2 regions of the Turicibacter bilis genome follow, and region 1 is predicted to be linked to the other one. Evidence: riboswitches for the same ligand, from Rfam matches in the RefSeq annotation. Region 1 holds a riboswitch; the other holds the start of a gene.

Region 1 (7,586 bases):
ATATCTGAGAAAACGCCAACTACTAAATTTGTTTTTTCATTTTTAATCTTTAAACTCGATTTGAATTCAATCATCGTTCTCACCCTTTCTTTGTTTTAATATTATACCATAAATTACCTGTATTTATGGTATAATCTATCAATTTATATTATGGCTCTTTTATAGCATTTATTATTTCATACTTTTTAAACGTAGGATATGAAAAAGCACTCGATTTACTTGAGTGCTTTTAAATGAATTATTCAGAAACAGGAACAACCGCTCCTGCATATGTTTCAACAATGAAATCTTGGATTTCTTTAGAACGTAAAACTTCAACTAATGTTTTAATATCATCACGGTTTTCATCTCCGCTATTAACAGCGATGATATTTACATAAGGAGATTCAGATCCTTCCATAGCAATAGAATCAGTCATTGGATTTAATCCACCGTCTAATGCATAGTTTGTGTTAATTAAAACCGCATCTCCTTCATTTTGTTCATAAACAGTAACTAACATACCTGGATCAATATCGGTTTTGAATGTTAAGTTTTTAGGATTTTCAATAATATCTTCTACTGTAGCAACACTAGCATCTACATTAGAATCTAAAGTAATTAATCCTTCTGTTTGTAATAAGGATAACATACGTCCATGATCAGCAACTGAATTACTCATGATAATTGTAGCGCCTTCAGGTAATTCATCTAAAGATTTATAATTTTTAGAGTAAATACCGATTGGCTCGATGTGAATTCCACCTGCATTAACTAGATGTGTTCCATGCTCTTCATTAAATCCCTCTAAGTAAGGGATGTGCTGGAAGTAGTTCGCATTTAATTCTCCTTCATCTAAAGTTGTATTGGGTAAGACATAGTCTTGGAATGTGACAACATCTAATTCAATTCCTTTTTCCTTAAGTAATGGTTTGGCTTGTTCTAAAATCTCTGCATGAGGAACAGCTGTTGCTCCAACTTTTAATGTTGTTTTCTCTTCACCACTATTTCCACATCCAACTAAAGAAATAGCTGCCACTAAACTTAATAAACCTAATGATAATTTTTTCATTTTTAACTTCCTCCTTAAATTTTCATATTCTTTGCTCGTTTTCCCCAACGAGTGATATATAAATCTTAATCAACTGATTAAGGATTTAACTGAATAAATAGTTTTTATTAACGTTTGTCAATTTGTTTAGTGATCATATCTCCGATAAACTGAATCACAAAGACAATTACTAAAATAATGACGGTTGCTACAAAAACAACGTCAAATCGATGACGTTGGAATCCATCTAAGTAAGCTAGATTTCCAAGACCACCTGCACCGATAACACCAGCCATTGCTGTATATCCAACAAGTGAGATCGTTGTAACCGTAATTCCTGAAACTAAAGCAGGTAAGCTTTCAGGAATGAGGACTTTTCGAATAATCGTCCAAAGTGAAGCTCCCATTGCAATGGAAGCTTCTATGACACCTTTATCAATTTCGCGAAGCGCGATTTCAACAAGACGCCCATAGAAAGGAGCGGCTCCTATAATTAAAGCTGGTAGGGCTGCATTCGGCCCAAGGACCGTCCCAACTAAGAATTTTGTAAAGTTTAACAAAAGAATGATTAAAATGACAAATGGAATTGAACGAAAAATGTTAACAAATGCTGATAAAACACGATTAATCCATTTATTTTCTAAGAGTTGATTCGGTGCTGTTAAAAATAAGACTAACCCGATAATTAATCCTAAAATAAAGACGAAGATACCTGCGATAGCAGTCATATATAATGTTTCAAGCGTTGCCGAGAACATTTTATCCCATTTGACATTTGGTAGTAATAATAAAAACATTATGAAATCACCTCAACTTCTACCCCAACTTCTTTTAAATAATTAAGAGCTGGAATGATTTCTAGACCCGTAAGTTGAACATAAAGAGAACCGTAGCCACCCTCTTGAGTTTGTACGACCTTTCCTTGAATAATATTAATGTCCACTTGGTAGTTACGAATAACGTTTGTGATGAAAGGTTGTTCTGCTTTTTCTTTTAGATATTTCAGAAGAACAATTTTTCCTTTAGGGAACTTTTTAATTAGATGTTCGACCGTCTCAATTGAGTCATCTTCACTCGCTACTTGTTTAACGAAACGTTCAGTAACTGGATGCTGAGGATTAGAGAAAACCGTTAAGACATCTCCTTGTTCAACGATACGCCCACTTTCCATAATCGCCACATGATGACAAATTTTTTGAATCACATGCATTTCATGTGTGATTAGAACAATAGTTAAGTTATATTTTTTATTAATTTGAACAAGTAAATCTAAAATTTCATCTGTTGTTTGCGGATCAAGGGCTGAAGTGGCTTCATCACAAAGTAGAACTTTAGGATTGTTAGCCAATGCACGTGCAATCCCAACGCGTTGTTTTTGTCCACCACTCAATTGAGAGGGATAATTGTCTTCTTTTCCACTTAAACCAACTAATTGAATAAGTTCTAAAACTTGTGGCTTGATTTCTTCTTTTTTTACCCCTGCAATCTCAAGTGAGAAGGCGATATTTTCAAATACCGTACGTGACCAGAGTAAATTAAAGTGTTGAAAGACCATTCCAATTTGTTGTCGAGCTAATCGAAGCTCTTTAGAGGAGATTTGAGTTAAATCTTTCCCATCAATGGTAACTGTCCCTTCAGTTGGACGTTCCAGTAAGTTTAACATTCGAATTAGTGTACTTTTTCCAGCCCCACTGTAACCGATAATTCCGAATATTTCCCCTTTTCGGATAGATAAGTTAACCGAATCTACAGCAGTGACACATCCAGAATTCGTATTAAATATTTTTTTTATTTGATTAAGAACAATCATGAAATTCTCCCCTTTCGTTCTCTTAATCAGATGCTACAATTTTCTTATTTATGAAATAAAAAAACCTTTCTACTTCGATAAGCAGAAAGGTGTATTACATAATTTATATGTAGATCACACTTTCCCTTATCTTTCAGACAATGTCTGCAGGAATTGGCACCGTATCATGACTGATTGGTTGCCGGGCATCATCGGGCCTGTCCCTCCGCCTCTCGTGATAAGAGTTTGTTAAGTTGTATAAAATTGTAAATCTTAATAACTATTATAAATCCTATTTATGGAAAGTCAATTATTTTTTTCCACAAACAGGCCACAGTTATTAAGTCTTATATAGGGATAATATGAGATAGAAAAATTTTAATCATATATTTGTAATCATTTCGATAAGATGTAAAGATAAAAGGAAACTAAAGTTGGGGTGAGAATCGTTGAAAGAATATTTAGTAGTTATCATGATAATGTCAGTTGCATTAGCTATGGATGCATTTGCGGTTGCTATTACATTAGGAATGGATGGATTAGCCCATACAGTGAGAGATCGTCTTAAAGTATCCATTAGTTTTGGCTTTTTTCAAGGTCTGTTATTTGTCATTGGAATTGTTTCATTAAAGTTTGTTAGTGGAGAAATCACGACGTATAATCATTTAATCGCTGGTGTGATTTTAATTATATTAGGTGTTAGAATGTTAAAAGAAGCTTTTGAAAGCTCGAAAGAAGAATATATTGAATCTCATGAGATGGGCTTCAATAAAAAAAAAGATTTATCCTTAAAGTTACTTGCGATGTTTGGGATAGCGACAAGTATCGATGCTTTAGCAGCGGGGATTACTTACGGGTTAATTTATGAACAATTAATTCTGGCTACTATTGTCATAGCAACTATTGCATTTTTATTTTCCTATATAGGATCAACCTTTGGAAAAACATTAGGGCATATGATAGGAAATAAAGCAAACATCCTTGGGGGAGTTATGATTATTTTACTAGGAGTTAATGCCTTATTTTTTTGATTACAATCAGTAGCAGATACGCTTTATTTTATTAGGAAAGAGATATCTTTTTTTAATATCAAAATTAGGATTTTATCTTTATTTCCTATATTATATTGGTAAATTATCCATAAGATTGTAAGCGTAACTCCTTATATTAGAAAAAAATAAAAATATTTTAAAAAATTAATGTATATAAGTTGATTTTTTCCAGTGTTGGAAATATAATAATAACTGTAAAAGATATATACGTTATAACGTTTAAGGGGAGTTATTAAATGTTATGTTCGTATAGTGAAAACCCTTTACAAAGGGAGGAATCTTGTTGTAAAATTATGGTAACAATAAGATTTGAAATTTCAGAGAGCGGTTCTTAAGAGAACTATAAGGAGGAACTATCATGGAAGCTTGGCAAGGCTTTAAAGGTACAGAATGGCAAGAAAAAATTGATGTGCGTGACTTTATCAATCAAAACATCACTGTTTATGAAGGAGACGACTCTTTCTTAGCAGGACCAACTGAAGCAACAACAAAATTATGGGAACAAGTAATGGAGTTAACTAAAGCTGAGCGTGAAGCTGGCGGAGTTTTAGACTTAGATACAAAAATCGTATCTACAATTACTTCTCATGAACCAGGATATTTAAATAAAGATTTAGAACAAATCGTTGGTTTCCAAACTGACAAACCATTCAAACGTTCATTACAACCATTCGGTGGAATTCGTATGGCTGAAAAAGCTGCTGAATCTTATGGATTCCATGTAGATCCAGAAGTATCTCATATCTTCACTGAATACCGTAAAACACATAACCAAGGTGTATTCGATGCTTACACTCCAGAAATTCGTGCAGCTCGTAAATCAGGTGTTATCACAGGATTACCAGATGCTTACGGACGTGGACGTATTATCGGAGACTACCGTCGTGTTGCTTTATACGGGGTAGATCGTTTAATGGCTGAAAAATTAAAAGACCATAACAACACTTCACGTGTCATGGATGAAGAAAACATTCGTTTACGCGAAGAAATCTCTGAACAATACCGTGCTTTAAATGAATTAAAACAAATGGCAGCAAAACATGGTTTCGATATCTCTAAACCAGCAACAACTGCTAAAGAAGCAGTTCAATGGTTATACTTCGGATACTTAGCTGCAATTAAAGAGCAAAATGGTGCTGCGATGTCTTTAGGACGTACTTCTACATTCTTAGATATCTACATTGAGCGTGACTTACAAAACGGTGTAATCACTGAAGAAGAAGCACAAGAGATTATGGACCACTTCGTAATGAAATTACGTTTAGTTAAATTCTCTCGTACTCCAGATTACAATGAATTATTCTCAGGAGATCCAACTTGGGTAACTGAATCAATTGCTGGTATGTCAACTGATGGATTCCCATTAGTAACTAAAAACTCATTCCGTGTATTACACACATTAGATAACTTAGGACCAGCTCCAGAACCAAACTTAACAGTATTATGGTCAACTAAATTACCTCAAGGATTCAAAGAATACTGTGCAAAAATGTCAATCAAAACTTCAGCTATCCAATATGAAAATGATGACATCATGCGCCCAATCTACGGTGATGACTATGCAATCGCATGTTGTGTATCACCAATGAAAGTTGGTAAACAATTACAATTCTTCGGTGCGCGTGCTAACTTAGCAAAAGCATTATTATATGCAATCAACGGTGGTAAAGATGAAAAGTCTAAAGTACAAGTTGGACCACACTGGGCACCAATTACTGATGAAGTATTAGATTACAACAAAGTAATGGAACGTTACGATGAAGTAATGGAATGGTTAGCAGATTTATATGTTAATACATTAAATATCATCCACTATATGCATGACAAATATAGCTATGAGCGTATTGAAATGGCATTACACGATACAGATGCAGAACGCGTTTCAGCAACAGGTATCGCTGGATTATCAGTAGTAGCTGACTCATTATCAGCTATCAAATATGCAAAAGTTAAACCAATCCGTGATGAATTCGGTATTGCAGTTGACTTCGAAGTTGAAGGAGACTTCCCTAAATACGGAAATAATGATGATCGCGTAGACCAAATCGCAGTAGACGTTATGTCATCATTCATGACAAAAATCCGTAAACATAAACCATATCGTGCAAAATTACAAACTCAATCTATCTTAACTATCACATCAAACGTTGTATACGGTAAGAAAACAGGAACAACTCCATGTGGGCGTAAAGAAGGTGAACCATTTGCACCAGGTGCAAACCCAATGCACGGACGTGACTCTCACGGAGCAATCGCTTCAATGTCATCAGTAGCGAAGTTACCATTTGAATCTGCACAAGATGGTATCTCAAATACATTCTCATTAGTACCTAAATCATTAGGACGTACAGATGAAGAACGTAACAAAAACTTAGTAGCAATCATGGATGCTTATGTTGCTAAAAAAGGTCACCACTTAAATATCAACGTATTTAACCGTGATACTTTATTAGATGCAATGGAACACCCAGAGAAATACCCACAATTAACAATTCGTGTATCAGGATACGCTGTAAACTTCATTAAGTTAACACGTGCTCAACAATTAGACGTCATCAATCGTACAATGCACGAAAAAATGTAATTTGTGAATAAGAGAAGATAAGGTGATTAGTATGAATGGATATGTACACTCAGTAGAATCTTTCGGAACAGTTGATGGCCCAGGACTTAGATTTATTGTCTTTGTCCAAGGGTGCGGACTCCGATGCGCATATTGCCACAATCCTGATTCATGGAAAATGAAAGAAGGAAAAGTAACGGAAGTTTCTGAAATTGTGTCAGAATTAGTGAAGTATAAAGAGTTTTTCGATGCCTCAGGTGGAGGGATCACGGTAAGTGGTGGAGAACCTTTATTACAGATGGAATTCGTGACTGAATTATTTAAAGAGTGTAAAAAACATGGCATTCATACTAACATTGATACTTCAGGTGATTTAAAGTTCAATACTGAGGAACGTAAACAACAATTAAAAGAGTTATTAGCTGTTACTGACATGCTAATGCTTGATATTAAAATGTTTGATGCACAAAAGCATAAACAATTAACAGGAAAAGACAACGCACACATATTAGAATTTGGTCATCTAGTCTCTGATGCAGGCATTCCAATGTGGATCCGCCGAGTTCTTGTACCAGGATTAACAGATGACGAAGATGATTTACAAAAAACTGCCGAATACATCAAAACTCTGAAAACCGTTAAAAAAATTGAAGTTTTACCATATCACAGTATGGGTGAATACAAGTGGAAACAACTCGGATATGATTATCCGTTAGATGGACAACTCCCACCAAGTGACGAACTTGTTAAACATGCAGAAGAGATTCTTGGTAAAGCTATCTAATCTTTTAAAACTAGCTTCCCTTTTTGGAGGCTAGTTTTTTTTGTAGGCAACAACAGTATGAATAGAGAAGAAGCAGTAAAATTTTTATGACATTAAAAAACTTTACCATTTCTATTGATAACCTATATTCGAGTTTAATATAGATCCGATTATAAAAAAGAGTGAGTTGTGGATAACTTCATTTGGAGTTATCCACACTTTTATTTTCCCATAATAAAAAGAGCCTTTCGGCTCTTTAAGAGATTAGTAGTTTTCTGAACGGATTTCGAAGTGTGCTTGATCGTATGAGCAAACTGGACATACTTTCGGCGCCTTTTTCCCGAAATGAATGTGTCCACATTCTTGACATACCCAAGCAACTTCTTCTT
Region 2 (7,586 bases), 390 kb from region 1:
TTAAATCTTCAAGCCTCTTTTTTTGTTCATTTATGGTAAAATAAAGAAGTGTTGAAAGAGGGGATGGTATGATAGGTGTATATTTATTATTAATCATGTTAATTGTTTTAGTGTTATTAGTACTAATCAGGCAGAATCCAAGTAGTGGAAGACGCCAACATTCATTACTTGAACAGCAAATTAAACAGGTGATTGATGAACAACAGCGAATGGAAAAAAGGTTGCAACAAACTAATTTTCAAATGTTAGATACCGTTGGACAAAATAATGAGCGAGTGCTCGATCGTTATGGCCAATTTGAGCGTACGATTCGTGGACAGTTACTTCAACATAGTACGGTGGTGACGGAACAGCTACAGCGTGATTTTGAAAAGTTAAATGAGCGCATGGAAGTGAATTTGATGCGTATTAATGATAAGGTGAATGAGCGTTTAGATCAGTCGTTTAATAAAACAAATGAGACGTTTCAGAGTATTTTAGTTCGATTAGCGAAGATAGATGAGGCGCAAAAGAAGATTGAAAGTTTATCAACAGATATTGTTTCATTGCAGACGTTGTTAACAGATAAGAAAAGCCGTGGAACATATGGGGAGGTTCAGTTGTATCAAATTTTGGCTTCAGTATTTGGAGAGAAAAATGACCGTTTGTATCAGACTCAATATAAGGTTTCAAATGGAACGATGGTTGATGCGATTTTATTTGCACCAGCCCCATTAGGAAATTTACCGATTGATTCGAAATTCCCATTGGAAAACTATCAGCGAATGATGGATCGTAACTTACCTGATGTAGAACGTAAAATTGCCACCAAGCAGTTTAAACAAGATGTGAAAAAGCATATTGATGATATTGCCATGAAGTATATTACACCGGAGGAAACATCGGATCAGGCGATTTTATTTTTGCCAGCAGAGGCCATTTTTGCAGAGATTAATGCTTACCATATTGATTTAATTGAATATGCTCAACAAAGACGAGTTTGGTTAGTTTCTCCAACAACTTTAATGTCGACTTTAACAACGATTCAAGTCATTATAAATAATCTTGAACGCGATCGTCATGCTTTAGTCATTCAACAAGAGTTAAATAAATTAGGAGATGAATTTAAGCGATATAAGGAACGTTGGGATAAATTAAGTAAACACATTGATACAGTTTCAAAAGATGTCAAAGAGATTCATATTACGACTGAAAAAATTGGAACTCGCTTTGATTCGATTTCAAATGTTGAATTAGATTTTAAAGAATAACCGTTAATAATTGACAAGTTACGAGTTTTTTCTTATAATGAATAATGAAATTAAAAATAAATATAATAATATACTCTTATTAAGAGCGATGGAGGCATAGGGGCCTATGAAGTCGCGGCAACCTCCTTGAATAGGAAGGTGCCGACCCAAGCGAGTTTAACTCGAGCAATAAGAGGGTTTGAATCAGTCATTCAAGTCCGCTTATAGCGGACTTTTTTTGTTAGCCTAAAGGGACAACTTCGGGGTTATCCACTCAAGTGCTAAGGAGTGATGAGCAGTAGTGAATCCGACCAGCCTTTGTGGTTTTACCGCATTAGATGAGCTATATGTAAGCTTATCTCTTTAAACAGAGTAAAAGTTAGATAAACTGTACACCGTAGGTGAAACTATAAGTTGTTCTTTCCATGTTATCCGCTAGTATGCTCATGATCTGAGCGGCCAGCGATAGATTATATGTACTAGTTTGTTAAAGAAAAAAGAATTACTTAGAAAAGGTGGATTATTTTTCTTAAATTGTCCATTATAGGTATGAATGATTGATTTTGTTAATGATTTTTAAATATTAACCGGCCCGAGCTATTATCTCTCGTCAGGAACTTAATAATATAGAGTATTTCTTAGTGTAATTAGAAGGAGGACATTAGTATGTCAGAACGTCGATTATTTACATCAGAATCTGTAACAGAAGGGCATCCAGATAAGATTGCAGATCAAATCTCAGATTCAATTTTAGATGCTATCTTAGCAAAAGATCCTATGGCACGCGTTGCTTGTGAAACGTCTGTGACAACAGGATTAGTCTTAGTATTTGGAGAAATTACTACTTCTTCATATGTTGATATCCAAAAGGTTGTTCGTGAAACAATTCGTGAAATTGGATATAACCGTGCGAAATATGGGTTTGATGCAGATACTTGTGCTGTGTTAACAGCTATTGATGAACAATCTGTAGATATTGCAATGGGGGTTGATCAAGCATTAGAAGCTCGTACAGGAATTATGACTGATGAGCAAATTGAAGCAATTGGTGCAGGGGATCAAGGATTAATGTTTGGTTTCGCCACAAATGAAACTGAAGAATATATGCCTTTACCAATCTCATTAGCACATAAATTATCTCGTCGTTTAACTGAAGTTCGTAAAAATGGAACCTTAGATTACTTACGTCCAGATGGTAAAACACAGGTAACAGTTGAATATGATGAGGCAGGAAAACCAGTTGCAATCGATACTGTTTTACTTTCAACACAACATTCACCAGAAGTAAGTCACGAACAAATCGAAGCAGATATTAAAAAACATGTCTTTGATGCAGTGTTACCACAAAACTTAGTAACAGAAAATACTCGCTACTTAGTTAATCCAACAGGACGCTTTGTCATTGGTGGACCACACGGAGATGCTGGATTAACAGGACGTAAAATTATCGTTGATACATACGGAGGATATGCACGTCATGGTGGTGGAGCATTCTCTGGAAAAGATGCAACTAAAGTAGACCGTTCAGCGGCTTATGCAGCTCGTTATGTTGCTAAAAACTTAGTTGCAGCGGGATATGCTGATAAAATTGAAATTCAATTATCATATGCCATCGGTGTTGCTCAGCCAACTTCAATCATGGTTGATACATTTGGAACAGGAAAAGTATCAAATGCCAAGATTGTAGAAGTTATTCGTCAAAACTTCGACTTACGTCCAGCAGGAATCATCCAAATGTTAGATTTACGTAAGCCGATTTATAAACAAACAGCTGCTTACGGACACTTTGGACGTACAGATGTTGATTTACCATGGGAACGTTTAGATAAAGTTGAAGCTTTAAAATCACAATTTTAATAAAATAAAAGCCTGGTTCTAATTTTTGAATCAGGCTTTTATTTGTGTACTTAGAATCTCTACAATCATAAACGACATTTTTTTTGACAATAGGTGATATAATATAATGTAAAATTAAAGTTTAAATTTTTGAAAGGAAGTGCCTCTGTGCGTAAGAAGTTATTACTTATTATTAATCCAACTTCAGGACGTGGGATAATAAAGGACTATTTATTACTGATTATTAGCCAATTGAGCTTAGCTGGATATGAGGTGGTCGTGTATCCCACTAAAGCTAAATATGATGCAGTGGAGAAAATGAAAGAGGCTAGAAATTATGATTTAGTCGTTGCAAGTGGAGGCGATGGAACCTTAAATGAAGTCATCACAGGGTTAATCCAAGCAAATGCGAATACACCAATTGCGTACATTCCAACTGGAACGACCAATGATTTTGCTACCACACTTGGAATTCCTAAAAATATCCCTAAAGCGTTAGATTTATGTATTCAAGGGAAACAGATGCCAATTGATATTGGACAGTTTGGTAGTCGATATTTTACTTATGTTGCTGCGTTTGGAGCCTTTACTGATGTCGCTTATGAGACGCCACAACCACGAAAAAATATGTTAGGCGGATTAGCCTACTTAATTGAGGGATTATTAAAGTTACCTACCATTCAATCGTATAAGTGTAAGATTACTCACCGTGATGGTGTGATTGAAGGGGATTATATTTTTGGAATGATTTCTAACTCAGATTCTGTCGCAGGTATAAAAAATGCATTTGGAAATCAGGCTGATTTAAGTGATGGTTTATTTGAAGTGACGTTAATTCGTGCTCCGAAAAATCTGATTGATATTCATCGAATCTTAAATGACTTTTTAAATACTCAATATGATTCAGAATATGTAGTGACATTTAAGACGGATCGTATGACTGTTGAGAGTGAGCAAGATGTTAAGTGGACATTAGATGGTGAAGATGGTGGGATTTTAAAAAGTGTTAATATTAGAAGTTTACAACGACGAGTACAAATTCTATCTTTAAAAATGTAGACATCAGCTATTCTTATAATTAGAAAGAACAGCTGGTGTTAAATGAAATGGATAGCACCTCTATAGTAGATGAAAAAAGTGATTCTATCTCTGATAAAGAATCACTTTAAATTCTATTATGGGGGTATTTTTATATCATTAGAAGGGTTAATATTATTAGTTTGGTTTGTTAATCGTCTAATGTAAAGGGGGTTCGTTCAATAATTGGTTTCTCTTTAGAATATTGCTGTTTTGAGTTATTGTTACTGAGATGTTTATTAATAAATTGGATCAAATTTACAATCACAAAGATAAAAAGACAGAAGGTCATGCCGGTCACTAGGCCTAAAACATCAATTTCAAAATCACTAATCTGTCCTGTTCTTCCCTCGACAAAGAGTTGATGGATTTCATCAGTAAAGGCAAAGAGTGATCCACAATAAAATGTAATTAAGAAGGCTTTATAGAAGTTAAAGGCGTAAGTAAAGACCCCCATTGAAAGTATCCCAAGTATCATATAAATCCCAAAATGTGCCCATTTACGAATGATAAAGCTCCAATTACTATAGGTAGAGAAGATAAAAGGATAAAGTTCTTCTAAGTTTAATTTATAAAGTACTTTAATAACAAATTGATCCCATTGACGTAAAAAGTTATTTAAGAATTCAAATTGACTGAGGAATAAATATAAACTATTTGAGAGGGAGCCAGACTCTCGACCGGTTTGAGCGGATAGGCTATAGATTAACTTCATAAAACAATAGATTGTCATCAGTCCAATCAAGAGAAATAATCCTTTCTTTAAATGTTCTCGTTTCATATCACACCTCCATCATTAAGATTTTAAGTATTATACAATATTTTCCTTTTGATTGCTAGAGCTTTTTTGTATAACGAAGTATGAATCTTATTTTAGGAGACATACTAAGAAATCAGATTTTTAATGAGTTTCATGTAATTTTTTATATAGGAGCTAGAAGGATGAAGAGATTATGTATATTAGTAGTGTGTTTGTTGTGCTTATTATCGGCACAAATAAAGATATTAGCAGATGATGATTTAGGTTCAGGTGATTATCAGGATTTTTCCACGGTAGAGAGTACTTTAGAAAAACTTCGATCTTATAATCCCAGTGGATTAGTTAATTATATACAAGTCGTTGATCAGTTATTTTCGATTCAATCTTTGTCTGATTTATTTAACCCGTATTATTACTACAGTATTAATACAAATATGAGTAATACAACAGAAACTACACGTACAAAGATTGTTAGTGCCTATTGTGATCCTTATTATTATGAAGTAGTGATGGCAAAGTCTGATGGAAGTTATGAACATGTTGCTTGTTTACAAACGTTTGAAGAAGCAAAGGAATTAAAGTCTAAGGTTCAAGGCTTGACGTTTGATGATGGAGTTTTAGTCGTTTTGAATGATGGCATGATTGTGATTTCGATGGACCCAACTATTGTTCAATTTAAAACGACGACTTGTGGAGCTAATCATAATTTAACGAATTCTGAAACACTAGATACGTATATTAATGCCTGTTATATTGATGAGGCCTTATTAGTTGATGAAACAAAAGAGGGGTTTAAAATTTATATGTCAGGTTATGATGGTTGGGTTGATCGTCATGCGGTGTATGATGCTTCGGCAAGTACTGAAACATGGGTCAGTATTATTCCGAGTAATCAAGTTCAAAATATTTCGTACTATACCAAAGAAGGTGAAGATCTCATTCATTATTTAGCACAAGATGTTCGAGATGCTTTAGCAAAGACACCTTTGATTATCGGTAAAGCACCGCACTGGATGGAAGAAGGAAAAAGTTATTATAGTTATGATGGGATTTATTTTTATGATGATTGGCAATCGATTTCAGTTGATGGGGTAGGAGCAATAAATAGTAGTGAACCCTTCTATAATTATTTTCAATACCTCCCGTATCGTTCAAAAACAAATTATACGTATGATGAGTTGAATACTTATTTAAATCAGTTAGGTTATACACAAAAGGCTGTTACTTATCCACCAACTGAAGGTGAGAGTCAGTTAGTAGATGAGGGAGAAAGCTTTTTAGAAGCCCAAGAATTATTTGGGATTAATGGGGGATTAGAGTTTTCAATGGCTTTACATGAAAGTGGTTATGGTCGAAGTAAGATTGCGATTGACAAGAATAATACGTTTGGGATGAATGCGACGGATCAAAATCCATATGGGAATGCCACACAGTTTACGAGTATCCGTAACGGTGTATTCTATCATGCAGAACGCTATGTATCTTGGGGATATACTGATGCTGTTTCGGATTTTAGATACTATGGTCCACACGTTGGGAATAAAGGAAGTGGGATGAATGTTAAATATGCCTCTGACCCTTACTGGGGTGAAAAAATTGCGGGGCATTACTATCGTATGGATAAAGCATTAGGTGGTAAGGATTATAATTATTATCAACTTGCGATTAAACAGAATAATCAAGTGATTCCTGTTCATTTGGATTCAGAGGGGAATCTTGCTTATTTAACTTCAAATCAACAACAAAGTACGGGCATTCGTAACTATCCTGTTTTAGTGTTAGCTCAAATGGAGGATCAGCTCAAAATTCAAAGTGATATGCCAATTTCAGAACAAGAAGTGATAGAATCTGATATAACGTATAATTTTGAGACGAGTGAGGCTTATGTTTCAAGAGATGATTTTATGTTATTAAATGAAGAGACATCTAATCGCCCGAACGAGGTGATCACGTATGTCACTCTTTCGGTAGGAGATGAAGTAGAATTGACTCAATTATTAGGGGGATCTCAATTAGAGTTATCCACACTCGAATTTGAAAGCACGGATGAGTCGATAGCAGTCATTAAACAAGATAAGCTTATTGCTAATTCATCGGGAATTACTCGAATTTTATCATCCAAAAATAGTGAGATTGATTTTGATGTCAGAGTCGTGATTCCAGTTGAAAAGCTAAAGATTAAAACAGAAGTGAGGTCATTGAAGGTAGGGGAATCTGTTACATTAGATTATGAACTTTTGCCATTAGATGCAAGTCATCAGAATGTTTTGTGGTTAAGTAGTGATGAAGGGGTGGCAACAGTTACACAAGGTGGTACGGTTCAAGGAATTGCTGAAGGAGAGGTTGTGATTTCGATTTTAAGTGATGATGGAGAGCGGATCGATCAAATTCGTTTAAAGATTAAATAGTAGAAGCAGGTTTTGTATAAGCCTTACAAACGATCTGTTATAATGAAATGAACATTTTGAGTCGAAGGAATTATACATGAATAAAGAAAATAGGATTAGTTTGTAGGCTATATCTTTACCATTCAAAAGCTTTAACGATAGAAGATTTAGAACACTTTATAGTGAAAGAATAAAAACTCAAAAAATGGTCAATGCTATTAGTAACTGTTAGTTGTCTGAGGTGATCAAAGTGGTTGTTAATTTATTCTTATTGCTATCGATATCCATTCTCTTATT

What was found. Region 1 has a riboswitch for S-adenosylmethionine ahead of J0J69_RS08595 (methionine ABC transporter ATP-binding protein). Riboswitches for the same ligand answer to the same signal wherever they lie in the genome.
Region 2: it holds a riboswitch for S-adenosylmethionine, as region 1 does, so the genes downstream of both, metK (methionine adenosyltransferase) here and J0J69_RS08595 (methionine ABC transporter ATP-binding protein) in region 1, are expected to answer to the same signal.

What each region holds. Positions count from the first base shown of each region.
Region 1 covers NZ_CP071249.1:1,777,888-1,785,473, reverse strand. The annotation lists gene J0J69_RS08610 (leucyl aminopeptidase) at 1-74, opposite strand, end outside; gene J0J69_RS08605 (MetQ/NlpA family ABC transporter substrate-binding protein) at 239-1,051, opposite strand; gene J0J69_RS08600 (methionine ABC transporter permease) at 1,159-1,827, opposite strand; gene J0J69_RS08595 (methionine ABC transporter ATP-binding protein) at 1,827-2,840, opposite strand; SAM riboswitch class I at 2,964-3,064, opposite strand; gene J0J69_RS08590 (manganese efflux pump MntP) at 3,269-3,850, shown strand; gene pflB (formate C-acetyltransferase) at 4,230-6,455, shown strand; gene pflA (pyruvate formate-lyase-activating protein) at 6,487-7,218, shown strand; gene rbr (rubrerythrin) at 7,462-7,586, opposite strand, start outside.
Region 2 covers NZ_CP071249.1:2,168,582-2,176,167, forward strand. The annotation lists gene J0J69_RS10495 (DNA recombination protein RmuC) at 69-1,250, shown strand; SAM riboswitch class I at 1,324-1,425, shown strand; gene metK (methionine adenosyltransferase) at 1,896-3,086, shown strand; gene J0J69_RS10505 (diacylglycerol/lipid kinase family protein) at 3,234-4,124, shown strand; gene J0J69_RS10510 (VanZ family protein) at 4,294-4,923, opposite strand; gene J0J69_RS10515 (Ig-like domain-containing protein) at 5,085-7,310, shown strand; gene J0J69_RS10520 (hypothetical protein) at 7,540-7,586, shown strand, end outside.